2 regions of the Hominisplanchenecus murintestinalis genome follow, and region 2 is predicted to be linked to the other one. Evidence: riboswitches for the same ligand, from Rfam matches in the RefSeq annotation. Region 2 holds a riboswitch; the other holds the start of a gene.

Region 1 (6,229 bases), on a different contig from region 2:
CCAATTTTTGCGGCGGTTATGTTTTTGGTGTATTACCTTGCGGTATCAACAGTGGGGACGTTTGCCACGGACTGGGTGAATGACGGGGTATTTGGCGATGGCTGGCATCTGTTTGGTATAGGGACGGCGGATTATGAAGAAGATATGAATACATATGCAGAACAGTATGTGTTTACCGATGAGCTGAAAAATATGGTAAACAGTGCGGCAGAAGCTGGAGTGATTGGTGCAGAAGATGTCCAGGGGGCGGTAGAAGAAGCAGACTTTGGCGCTTTTGAGGAGGCATATGGTTCTTATGCAGATTCTTTGGCGGAAGAAGGCTTTGACATTTCCGAACTGGTGGATGAGGCATTGGAAAGCAGCGATGTGCCGGATACCTCTGCTTATGGGGTATGGGTTCCGAGTATTCCGGTTTTGGTTGAAAATGTCTTAGATGCAGTGAATTGTGCGGAGTGGCTGACAGGATTGCTGCTGGATGGTATTGTCGGTGGCGTTGGCGCAGTTCTGGGCTTTGTTCCTCAGATGCTGGTGCTGTTTATTCTGTTGGCGTTTTTGGAAGCGTGCGGCTATATGTCCAGGATTGCATTTGTGCTTGACAGGGTGTTCCGCAAGTTCGGTTTGTCAGGTAAGTCTTTTATCCCGATGCTGATTGGAACAGGGTGCGGCGTTCCTGGCGTCATGGCTTCCAGAACGATTGAAAATGAGCGTGACCGACGGATGACGATTATGACGACTACATTTATCCCGTGCGGGGCAAAGCTTCCGATTATCGCCCTTATTGCGGCAGCTCTGTTCGGCGGCGCATGGTGGGTAGCGCCCAGCGCGTACTTTGTGGGAATTGCGGCAGTAATTATTTCAGGTATCATGCTGAAAAAGACGAGAATGTTTGCAGGCGATCCGGCGCCGTTTGTTATGGAGCTTCCGGCATATCACTGGCCGACAGCAGGAAATGTATTACGTTCCATGTGGGAGCGGGCAAGTTCATTTATCAAAAAAGCAGGAACAATTATTCTTCTTTCATCTATTCTTATATGGGCAGGTTCTGTTTTCGGATTTGTGGACGGTGCATTTGTATTTGATCCGGATATGGAGCTTGAGAGTAGTATTTTAGGTATCATTGGGGGCGCAATCTGCTGGATTTTTGCACCGCTTGGATTTGGAAGTATTAAAGCGGCGATTGCTACCATTATGGGACTGGTTGCAAAGGAAGAGGTTGTGGGCGTGTTTGGCGTGTTAGACTTTGAGGGAATGACTCAGCTTGCCGGATATTCATTCCTGATATTTAATCTTCTGTGTGCGCCCTGCTTTGCGGCAATCGGCGCTATTAAGCGGGAGATGAATAGTGCAAAGTGGACATGGTTTGCTGTCGGATACCAATGCGGGTTCGCTTATGCAGTTTCCCTGGCAGTTTACCAGTTTGGAATGCTTTTTATGGGAGAGGGAAATCCAGTGGGAGTAATAGCAGCTCTGGCAGTTGTGATATTTATGCTGTTTATGCTGTTTCGTCCCTATAGTGAAGCAAAGACGCTCAGCGCGAAAAAGGCACGTTCTGTTGCGTGATGGCAAAGGAGGGGAAAATGTTATCCTGGATTATGGGAAATTTGGCTACAATTCTTATCAGCGCCGTTCTCGTTTTGGCGGTGTGTCTCATCATTGTAAAGATGGTGAAGGACAGAAAGCAGGGGAAATCCTCCTGTGGATGTGACTGCGGGAGCTGCGGTGCGTGCTGCCACGGAAAGAAAGAAATATAAAAAGTACAGTTCAGCTATATATGGCATCTTCTAATGAGAAAGCCCGCACTGGAAAATGGCAGGGAAGTCAAATTAAGAAGCAATAGATAGCTGAGCTGCTTTTTTGCTAGTGGTTAGCTGATGCTAACCAAAAGGAGGTCATGTATGAGTGTTGTTATTGTCGGAGGGAATGAGTGCATGGAAAGGAAATATAAAGATTTGTGCCGGGAATATGGATGCAGTGTAAAAGTTTTTACAAGAATGAAGGATGGGTTGAAAAGAAAGATTGGAAATCCAGACCTGCTGGTGTTGTTTACAAATACTACATGCCATAAGATGGTACGTTGTGCTTTGGATGGGACAAAAGGGAAGGAAACTGTAATTGCACGTTCCCATTCCAGTTCTATGGCGGCATTAAAAAAGATTTTAAAGGAACACGCATAATCATTTTGGGGAAGGGAAAAATAGAAGAAAAGATTTGAGTGTCTGAATGGAGGAGAATATGTCAGAAGAAATGATTATACAGCACTGCGCACCTACTCTGGCAGGAATGAAAACAGGGAATCTTTTTACCTGTCCTTATCAGGCAAAGAAGGAGCTGCAAAAAGAGATCAGGCATCTGAACCGTCTGCTGGCCTCCAGGGGAATCCGTGTGCTGCCGATCAAATATTATGAGCAGAAGGTATTGATTTACCTGTACCGCCCAAGCTATTTAAAGCGGGATTTTTCGAATAGAGACACGGTTTCTCTGTTGGGGGATTATGGATATGATGCAGGGAAGCCGGAACGCTGTTTAGTCCGTCTGATGGAACGGCTTAGAGAGAACAGGGAGTTTCCACATGAAATCGGTTTATTCCTAGGGTATCCGCCGGAGGATGTGAGAGGCTTTATCGAAAACAGGGCGGGAAACTGCAAATGTACAGGGTATTGGAAAGTATATGGAGATGAAGAGGGAGCAAAACGTTTATTTGGTAAATATAAAAAATGCACGGATATTTATTATAGTAATTGGGTCAGGGGAGAGGGAATGGAGCGGCTTGCAGTAGCTGTTTAGAGGGGGGATTTTCAGGAATTTATTCCCGTGGGCAGCGAGCCGGATGACTGCTTGCAGCGGGGAATTTGGTTTATAGAAAACCGGCGATAGAACGATAAAAAGAAAGGACAGGTAGAAGTATGGGGAAAATTGCAGTTGTATATTGGAGTGGGACAGGAAACACAGAGGAGATGGCAAACGCTGTTCTGGAAGGAGCGAGGCAAAAGGGCGCGGATGCGGCGCTATATACGCCGGACAGCTTTGATGCCTCCATGATAGAGGAGCAAGATGCCATCGCATTTGGCTGTCCTTCTATGGGATGCGAGGAGCTGGAGGATACAGAATTTGAGCCTATGTTTTCATCCTGCCGTGAAAAACTTGGAGGAAAGAAAGTGGCTCTCTTTGGCTCATACGGATGGGGCGATGGAGAATGGATGCGGGACTGGGAGGAAACCTGCCGGGAAGCGGGAGCGGTACTTGTATGCGAGAGTGTAATCTGCAATGAGGCTCCGGACGATGAAGCGGCGGATGCATGCAGGGCGCTGGGGGAAGTGCTGGCGGGGCAGTAATAATTCCTTGACAAATCCGCCTTTCAGGTGTATATTAAGAAGCATAAAGAAAAGGTTTTGATTACTGACGGATAGTTGTGGAGTACCACAAGGAAATCAAAATTATATGTGGGTCGACCGTCTGGGCAGCATTCGAGATTTTAGAGTGCTGCTTTTTATGTATCAGAACCTGGTAGAGTAGACGTTATACGTAAAGTGTCACAGAAGAGGGAGACTTTCTGTGAACGAAGGTTCGCCGCGTTATAATGTTGCTTCCGCTACTGCGTAAACTGTGGATATTTTTGTCCATTAACTTTGCGCGGCATTTTTTTGCCCAAAAACAGTAAAATCCCGCTGGGAATGCGGAAAATGAAAGGAGATTTTTATCATGGGTTACAAATCAGACATCGAAATCGCACAGGAGACAACGATGTCTCCAATTACTGAAATCGCTGCAAAAGCCGGCATCGATGAGAAGTATTTGGAGCAGTACGGAAAGTACAAAGCAAAAATCGACTATAATCTGCTGAAAGAGTCTGACAAGGCTGACGGCAAGCTGATCCTGGTTACGGCAATTAATCCGACGCCTGCAGGAGAGGGCAAGACAACAACGACCGTGGGTCTGGCAGACGGTATGCAGAAACTTGGAAAGAATGTTATGGTAGCGCTCCGTGAGCCGTCCCTGGGACCTGTATTTGGCGTGAAAGGCGGCGCAGCAGGCGGCGGTTATGCACAGGTAGTTCCAATGGAGGATATTAATCTTCATTTTACCGGTGATTTCCATGCAATCGGCGCAGCAAATAACCTGCTGGCAGCTATGATTGATAACCATATTTTCCAGGGAAATGACCTGAACATTGACCCGAGAAAAATTACCTGGAGAAGATGTGTGGATATGAATGACCGCCAGCTGCGTAATGTAGTGGACGGACTGGGCGGCAGGACAAACGGTACGCCAAGGGAAGATGGTTACGATATCACGGTAGCATCTGAAATTATGGCAGTTCTTTGTCTGGCAAGCGATATTACAGATTTGAAAAAGAGGCTTTCCAGAATCATTATCGGATACACATATGGCAAACCGTCAGAGCAGAAGCCGGTTACTGCCGGTGATTTACATGCAGAGGGCGCTATGACAGCTCTTCTGAAAGATGCATTGAAACCAAACCTGGTGCAGACCCTGGAGCACGTTCCGGCAATCGTACACGGCGGCCCGTTTGCAAATATTGCACACGGATGTAACTCCGTGACAGCAACGAGGATGGCTATGAAGCTGGCTGATTATACCATCACAGAAGCAGGATTCGGCGCAGATTTGGGAGCTGAGAAATTCCTGGATATCAAGTGCCGCATGGCAGGGCTGAAACCGAATGCAGTCGTTATCGTAGCTACTGTACGTGCACTGAAGTACAATGGCGGCGTGGCAAAAGCCGACCTGAATAATGAGAACCTGGAGGCGCTGGAGAAAGGACTTCCAAACCTTCTGAAACACGTAAGCAATATCAAGAACGTATATAAACTGCCATGTGTAGTTGCTATCAATGCATTCCCGACAGATACAAAGGCAGAGTTGGATCTGGTTGAGGCGAAGTGTAAAGAGCTTGGTGTAAATGTAGCGTTGTCTGAAGTATGGGCAAAAGGCGGCGAGGGCGGAAAGGCTCTGGCAGAGAAAGTTCTGGAACTGGTAGAGCAGCCAAACGATTTCACATTCTCTTATGAGCTGGAAGGCAGCATTGAGGATAAGCTGAATGCTATCGTTCAGAAGATTTACGGCGGCAAGAGAGTTGTCCTGACAGCAAATGCCCAGAAACAGGCAAAACAGTTAGAGGATCTTGGATTTGGAAACTGTCCAATCTGTGTGGCAAAGACACAGTACAGCCTGACAGACGACCAGACAAAACTGGGCGCTCCGACTGATTTTGAGGTAACTGTGCGTAACCTGAAGATTTCTGCAGGCGCAGGATTTATTGTAGCGCTGACCGGAGAAATCATGACGATGCCAGGACTGCCGAAGGTTCCGGCTGCTGAGAAGATTGATGTAGACGAGAGTGGTAAAATTACAGGCCTGTTCTAAATTTTGAAAGGCTGCGGCGGACTGCAAAGCCGTTTGACGCTTTGCAGCCCGCTTTTTTTACAGGATTCCTAAAAGAAAGGTAGGTATTATTATGTTTGGCGACGAATTTCAGGCGGCGGGCAATGCAGCGAAAAATAAGCTGGGACTTTTAGAGAAAAATCCGCTGGGATATGTCATGTCCTCTATTATGGCTGGGTTGTACATAGCATTTGGAAGCATCCTGATGGGAGTGGTAGGCGGTACTTTTACGGCAGGAGGCGCTTATTCTACAAAGCTGGTCTGCGGGCTTGTGTTTTCAGTGGGGCTGTGTTTTGTAATCATGGCGGGAGCAGAGCTTTTTACAGGAAATAACTTTGTAATGGCATGCGGCGCATTAAAGAAAGAGGTAAGCTGGGGAAAGGCTGTGATGCTTTGGATTGTGTGCTATCTGGGAAATTTGATAGGTTCTGTAGTGGGGGGAGGCCTTTTCACCCTGACAGGGCTTGCGACAGGAGATGTGGGGGCGTTTTTGGCGAATGCGGCCGCAGCAAAGATAGCAGGCGAACCGATGCAGCTTTTTGCGAAAGCAATTTTGTGTAATATCTGTGTGTGTCTGGCTGTATGGTGCAGCATTAAGATGAAAACAGAAGGCGGAAAAATTGCTATGGCGGTTGCCGGCGTGGTTACTTTTGTAACATGCGGATTTGAGCACAGCATTGCAAATATGACGTTTTTTACGATAGGTCTGCTGAATCCGAACGGCGCGGCTGTAAATATGGGGGGATGTCTGTATAACCTGCTGATCGTCACTGTAGGAAATATGATTGGCGGCATCCTGTTTGTAGCGGTTCCTTATTATCTGATT
Region 2 (6,229 bases):
TAATAAAAAGTGACGGTCAGTTGAGATATACTATCCTCATCTTAACTGACCGTCTTTCTATTATACGATTCTATATACTTCCAAATCCCTTGCTCAATGATGGAACAGACGGATTCCCGTAAACGCCATCACCATCTGATACTTGTTGCAGCACTCGATGACCGCATCATCCCGCACGGAACCGCCCGGCTCTGCGATGTATGTCACGCCGCTCTTCTTCGCCCTCTCGATATTATCGCTGAATGGGAAGAATGCGTCGGAACCAAGGGTTACGCCCGTCATCTGATCAAGCCATTCCCTCTTCTCTTCACGGGTAAATATCTCCGGTTTTTCTTTGAAGATCTTCTGCCATGCGCCGTCTGCCAGCACGTCCATATATTCTTCGCCTATATAGACGTCAATTGCATTATCCCTGTCCGCGCGGCGGATACCGTCAACAAACGGAAGGTTCATCACCTTCGGGCACTGGCGCAGAAGCCAGTTATCTGCTTTCTGTCCTGCCAGGCGTGTACAATGCACCCTGGATTGCTGCCCTGCGCCGATGCCGATGGCCTGTCCGTCCTTTACAAAACATACGGAATTTGACTGCGTATATTTCAGGGTAATCAGGGCAATTTTCATATCGCGTACGGCTTCTGCCGGAAGTTCTTTATTCTCTGTCACGATATTCGAGAGCAGCTCATCATTGATTGGAAGCTCCTGCCGTCCCTGCTCAAAGGTAATCCCAAACACTTCCTTATGCTCAATCGGGTCTGGCCGATAGTTTTCGTCAATCTGGATAACGTTATAGTTCCCATTTTTCTTCTGCGCCAGGATTTCCAGCGCTTCTTCTGTGTAGCCCGGAGCTATCACGCCATCTGATACCTCCCGCTTAATCAGGCTTGCCGTATCCTTATCGCACACATCAGACAGCGCCACAAAATCGCCAAAGGAGGACATTCTGTCTGCGCCTCTCGCCCTGGCATAAGCACATGCCAGCGGGGATAACTCTCCCATATCATCTACCCAGTAAATCTTTGCTAAAGTTTCCGTCAGAGGCAGGCCGATTGCCGCTCCTGCCGGAGAAACATGCTTAAAGGAAGTTGCTGCCGGAAGCCCTGTGGCTTCTTTCAACTCGCGCACCAGCTGCCAGCCGTTAAAGGCATCCAAAAAATTAATGTACCCCGGTTTTCCCATCAATACCTTAATCGGCAGCTCATTTCCGTTTCCCATGTAAATCCTGGACGGTTTCTGGTTCGGATTACATCCGTATTTTAACTGCAGTTCTTTCATAGCACTTTCCTCCTACTGATTTTTATTTACGATTCTTGTTTCATAATTTCCGGTAGCGATGTCAATATACCGCACAAACAGGGATACCTTATTCTCCGCATTCAAGCTGTTCCAGAGCATTTCCGTAAACGCATCCATGTCGTCCGGAATCTCCACAAGCTTCGGCTCACCCTCAAAGCTGGGAAGCGGATTTCCGTCGCACATGTATGTGTGGATAAAATGTCCTTCACCGTTCACAGGAGCTTCATAGGCAAACGTATAACGGTGGCAGGAATCCGGGTTGCCGTTGCTGCTCTTCAGGATAGACATAGCATAATTGTAACCGCCGCCTTCCAGATGCATAATTCCTGAAATCCTGGGAGTGTAGTTCGGTGCGTCCGGCTCAAACTCCCTCGTCCGGAGACACTGCTCAAACGTCAGCTGCTTGTCCATGCCTTCGTAAATCGTATCCGTCTGGTCGCCGTTAGTTACAATCGTTTTATTTCCCAGAACACGCACCGGCGCGTAAATGATAAGGCTCGGGTCTGTCAGCTTCGACGGATCAAATGCCTGGGTACGGATGCCATCCCCGTCCTCCACGAACACCCGGTTGCGGCTATTCTCGCTTCTTCCCATAATAAAATAGGCAGTAACTGCTTTCGTACCATCCGCCGATTTACCGATTACGATCCCTCTTCCCGGGTAAGCATTCCCCTTTAACTCCAGCTCCAGTGACATTTTTTCCATAGATTTTCCCCTTTCTTGATAAAAGTATAATCAAAAAACCGCCTGAGGACCCTTGCATCGTTCAAGTGGTCGCCCAGGCGGTCGGCATCATCTTCACACTGTACTCCCTGTAGGTGCTCCTACGAATCCGCCAGTCGTACAGCTTACGCTCATCTTACACTATTTTCCTGCACATTGCAAGGCAAAACTTTACATCGCGTCAGACTATTTTTTTTACTACAGGTATCCATACTTCATATTGTGCATTTTGCGGGTCAGGATTTAAATAAACTTCTACATCGGCGGCATTGCCATACTCGTAACCTGAAGTTGGCAGCCATTCTGTCACAATGCGCTGTTCCAATTCCTGAATAGACTGGTTTGTACCCTGACCGGAGAATACCGCCCAGGTAGCTGCCGGCACAAGATATTCTTCCAGATCCTCCTGTGGTTGTGAAGTAGCTACGGCAATATAATATCTCCACTGCTCCGCATCGTTACAGATGCTGACACCAAGCACACCCATAGGCGGTGTATCCATCATGCCAGCCAATCTCTGTAATGTTCCGTTTTCAGATATTTCCTGCCATTTTTGGGGAATAACTGTAAAGTTCTTTTCAATCTCCTTATACAGCGGTACGGATACTCCTACGATACGGAACGCTTCTTTTGTTTCAATCCGATAATTCATTTCTTCCACTCCTTTGACTGTGATTTTAAATGTAAGAGGCGGGAAAGATTTTACAGATATGCCCTCGCTTTTTACAGCAGACGGCGCAATTCCATGAACAGACTGAAAAGCTCTGTTAAATGAAGTAGGGGAATTGTAACCATACTTACCTGCAACATCAATGATTTTCATACTATTCCCCTGCAAATCTACAGCAGCAAGTGACATTCTTCTTCTACGGATATATTCAGACAAAGGAATACCTGCCATGTAAGCAAACATTCTCTGAAAGTGATAGGACGAGCAGCAGGCAATACGTCCAAGCTGCCCATAATCAATTTCATCTGTCAAATGTTCTTCGATATAACCGATTGCATCATTTAATCTTTCAATCCATTCCATGATATAAGTCCTCCCGATGAATTCCAGTATATAATATTACTTTTATTTTTTCCTCTTAATTTCTGCACAAAAAAGAGAGGTTATATATCCTTTTGCTATTTTAGAGTTTATAAAATATAATCCCTAAAAATGCTATTTATCTTTCATTCTCCAGCTGCAATACATATAATACACTACCTTCCTTTTCTCTCACCGTCCACCGTTTCAGAAGTTTTATAAAATCACATTTTTTCAGGCAGCGCTGCAAAATGCCTTCTTCTGTAGTATAGATTGCCATAATACCTCCCACCGCCAGCATTCCCGGCGCCTTATGAAGAAATCTTTCATACAATTCCATAATTTCTCCCTTGCTCTTCGTTCCGGTAACTGTGGGCATATTTGTAATAATCTCATCAAACAAATATTTGTGATGAAAATCAAAGAAATCACGGGTAATAAAATTAATGTCAACTTCCGCCGCTTCTGCATTTACACGCGCTTTCTCAATTGCATTCGCATAGATATCGACACCGTACATATATCCCGCCTTCAGCACCCGAGCGCGCTCAATCAGCATAGTTCCTACGCCGCAGAATGGGTCAAGTACCTGAGCTCCTTCTTTCAGATAGGGTTTCAGCAGAGCCGTCACCAGTGCTGCGTTTGCCGGATGGATAGACGCAGACAATACCTGCTTTCGATAGGAAAACCTTTTATCTTTTAATGTATAAAGTTTCAGCAAGGGCAGAAATCCCCCGTCTTTGCGCTGAAGAATGCGCAGTTCCATTTCATAATCCGAAACTGAATTCATAAATTTCCGGCCGGAAGCCTTCTCGAAAGCTTGGGAAAATTTTTTAATAAATGCTGTCTTTTCATTTCTCTCCATATTCCCGCGCACCTCTGCCCGGAAATAAAAAGTCCCTTCTCCCTTATGGCAGCTCTCCAAAAACGGCAAAAGCCCCGACTTTGCCAGCACATCTGCCGCTTCTGACGGATTCTCCGAGAGAAGTGCAGCTCCCCGAATGGGAAAAAGCATTTCTGTCCAGGTGCGGATATGAAAAAGCCCCTCTACATCCTGCGTCCGCACCCGGACGCCTCCGGCAAAGAGTGCCGTATGTTCTTCCTTTAGCTGCTCCCTAGTGATTTCCCTGTATGCCCGGTTGGTGAGCAGAATCACATCCGTTTCCCGCATCACTCCGGTAAACACATGTCCTTCCTCCCTTTCATACCCGGCAAGGAGCACACGCAGTCCGGCCAGTTCTTCACGCACATGTTTCTCCGTCTCCTCCGAAACCAAGTTCTCCATTAGAAAATCCCTGCGCTTTTGCAGTTCCTGAAGGTATGGCCGGCAGTCATATGACGCCATCGCCTTTACATAAGACGGACGGACAAAAAACTGCTGCTCCGCCTGGTATCCCTGCCACAAAACCGGAAGCATATCCTCACATTCCATTTCCCCTAAGATTAATGCGGCATTTTTTCTCACCTTTGCATCCTTGTGCCGCAGTAGTTCTCCTATCTTAGAGTAATCCCCGGCTAAGAGATATGCAAAAGCGCGTTTTCCATTTTCACTCTTAATTTCCTTTTTTAACGCTGCCAGATTTGCCCGCATATCCTCATCCCGGCAGATATTTTCATACAGTTCTTTTATCATCTATTTTCCATTCTCCTGAATATACTTTGCCACATCATGTTTAAAGGCCTCCCATTCATCCTCATAATCTACGAAATATTTTGGGCATTCCTTCCCTGTGACATCATAGTGCCGGATGATATCATCCATCCCCAAATCAAATTTCCCACACAGAAACGCCACCAGCTCCACCAGCGACTGATACGTAGCATCCTCAAACTTTCCTGTCTCATCCGGATGGCAGCATTCAATCGAAACACTGTCATGATTCCGGCTATTGGACGCATATGCCACTTCCGCGGTGGGCACACACTGGATAATCTCTCCTTCCAGCCCTACGATGAAATTGCTGCTCACCTTCGTCTCCTGTGTATCTTTCAGATTTTCGAAATAATCCCTGTTATTCTGCGCCGTACTGCCCGGATTTGCCGTATAGTGGACAACCACGCTCCGTATCTGATCGGCAGGCGTCCCCGGCCGGGAATACTCATTCACTGTCAAAAGCTGTACGTCCAGCTCCGGTCTTTCCACCTGCCTGGTAGGATTTCCGATATCATATTCTCCGTAATTCCGCCTCGCCACAGGCATCGAGCTTCCTCCCCGAAACCAGAAAATAGCTGCCGCTATCACTGTCACTGCTGCAATTCCTCCGCCAACCGCTGCCACGCGTTTGGCAATCTGCCTTTTTCTCTCTTCCTTTGTCATGCGCTTTCTCCGTCTTCCTCTCCTGCGCGCAGTTTCGTCTGTTCTGTATCTCTCCTCGCTCATCTGCCGTCCATCCTTATATTTTGCAAAAACTCACCCTGCCCAAAGGCCGGATAGCTATGAAGAAAGAGCCCCGCTTTGCGGAACTCTTCTCTCTATTCACACAGACAGCAAACCAAGTCCATGATCTCAGGGCTGCTGCGAACGATATATCTTACTCATCAACGCTATAGTTTGGCGCCTCTTTCGTAATATGGATATCATGAGGGTGGGATTCTTTCAAAGATGCCGCCGAAATCTTCACAAACCTTCCTGTCTTTTTCAGCGTCTCTATATCCAATGCCCCACAGTATCCCATACCAGAGCGGAGCCCGCCGATTAACTGGAATACAGTATCTTCTACGCTTCCCTTGTAAGCCACGCGTCCCTCTACGCCCTCTGGAACCAGTTTCTTCGCATCCGTCTGGAAGTAGCGGTCCTTGCTGCCGTTCTCCATCGCCGCGATAGATCCCATGCCGCGGTAAACCTTATATTTTCTTCCCTGGAAAAGCTCAAAAGTTCCCGGGCTCTCATCACAGCCCGCAAACATGCTTCCCATCATACACACATTCGCCCCGGCCGCAATCGCTTTCGTCATGTCGCCAGAATACTTGATGCCACCGTCCGCAATAATCGGAACGCCAGACTCCTTTGCTGCCTCATAGCAATCCATAATCGCTGAAATCTGAGGTACACCGATACCTGCGACTACACGGGTCGTACAAATCGAGCCGGGCCCAATACCCACTTTTACAGCGTCTACCCCGGCTTCAATCAGAGCCTTTGTCGCCTCCTTTGTCGCTACATTTCCTGCAATGACCGGAAGC

The links. Region 2 has a riboswitch for ZMP and ZTP ahead of NFR99_RS03375 (IMP cyclohydrolase). Riboswitches for the same ligand answer to the same signal wherever they lie in the genome.
Region 1: another riboswitch for ZMP and ZTP. It lies ahead of NFR99_RS02145 (formate--tetrahydrofolate ligase); the one in region 2 lies ahead of NFR99_RS03375 (IMP cyclohydrolase).

The regions. Positions count from the first base shown of each region.
Region 1 is NZ_CALPCM010000003.1:53,277-59,505, forward strand. Features, by position in the region: gene feoB (ferrous iron transporter B) at 1-1,560, shown strand, start outside; gene NFR99_RS02125 (FeoB-associated Cys-rich membrane protein) at 1,578-1,751, shown strand; gene NFR99_RS02130 (DUF2325 domain-containing protein) at 1,896-2,174, shown strand; gene NFR99_RS02135 (DUF3793 family protein) at 2,233-2,784, shown strand; gene NFR99_RS02140 (flavodoxin) at 2,904-3,332, shown strand; ZMP/ZTP riboswitch at 3,383-3,466, shown strand; THF riboswitch at 3,504-3,594, shown strand; gene NFR99_RS02145 (formate--tetrahydrofolate ligase) at 3,700-5,385, shown strand; gene NFR99_RS02150 (formate/nitrite transporter family protein) at 5,477-6,229, shown strand, end outside.
Region 2 is NZ_CALPCM010000005.1:37,858-44,086, reverse strand. Features, by position in the region: gene NFR99_RS03380 (phosphoribosylaminoimidazolecarboxamide formyltransferase) at 94-1,272, opposite strand; gene NFR99_RS03375 (IMP cyclohydrolase) at 1,285-1,998, opposite strand; ZMP/ZTP riboswitch at 2,063-2,146, opposite strand; gene NFR99_RS03370 (AraC family transcriptional regulator) at 2,198-3,049, opposite strand; gene NFR99_RS03365 (methyltransferase) at 3,186-4,679, opposite strand; gene NFR99_RS03360 (peptidoglycan recognition protein family protein) at 4,680-5,426, opposite strand; gene guaB (IMP dehydrogenase) at 5,578-6,229, opposite strand, start outside.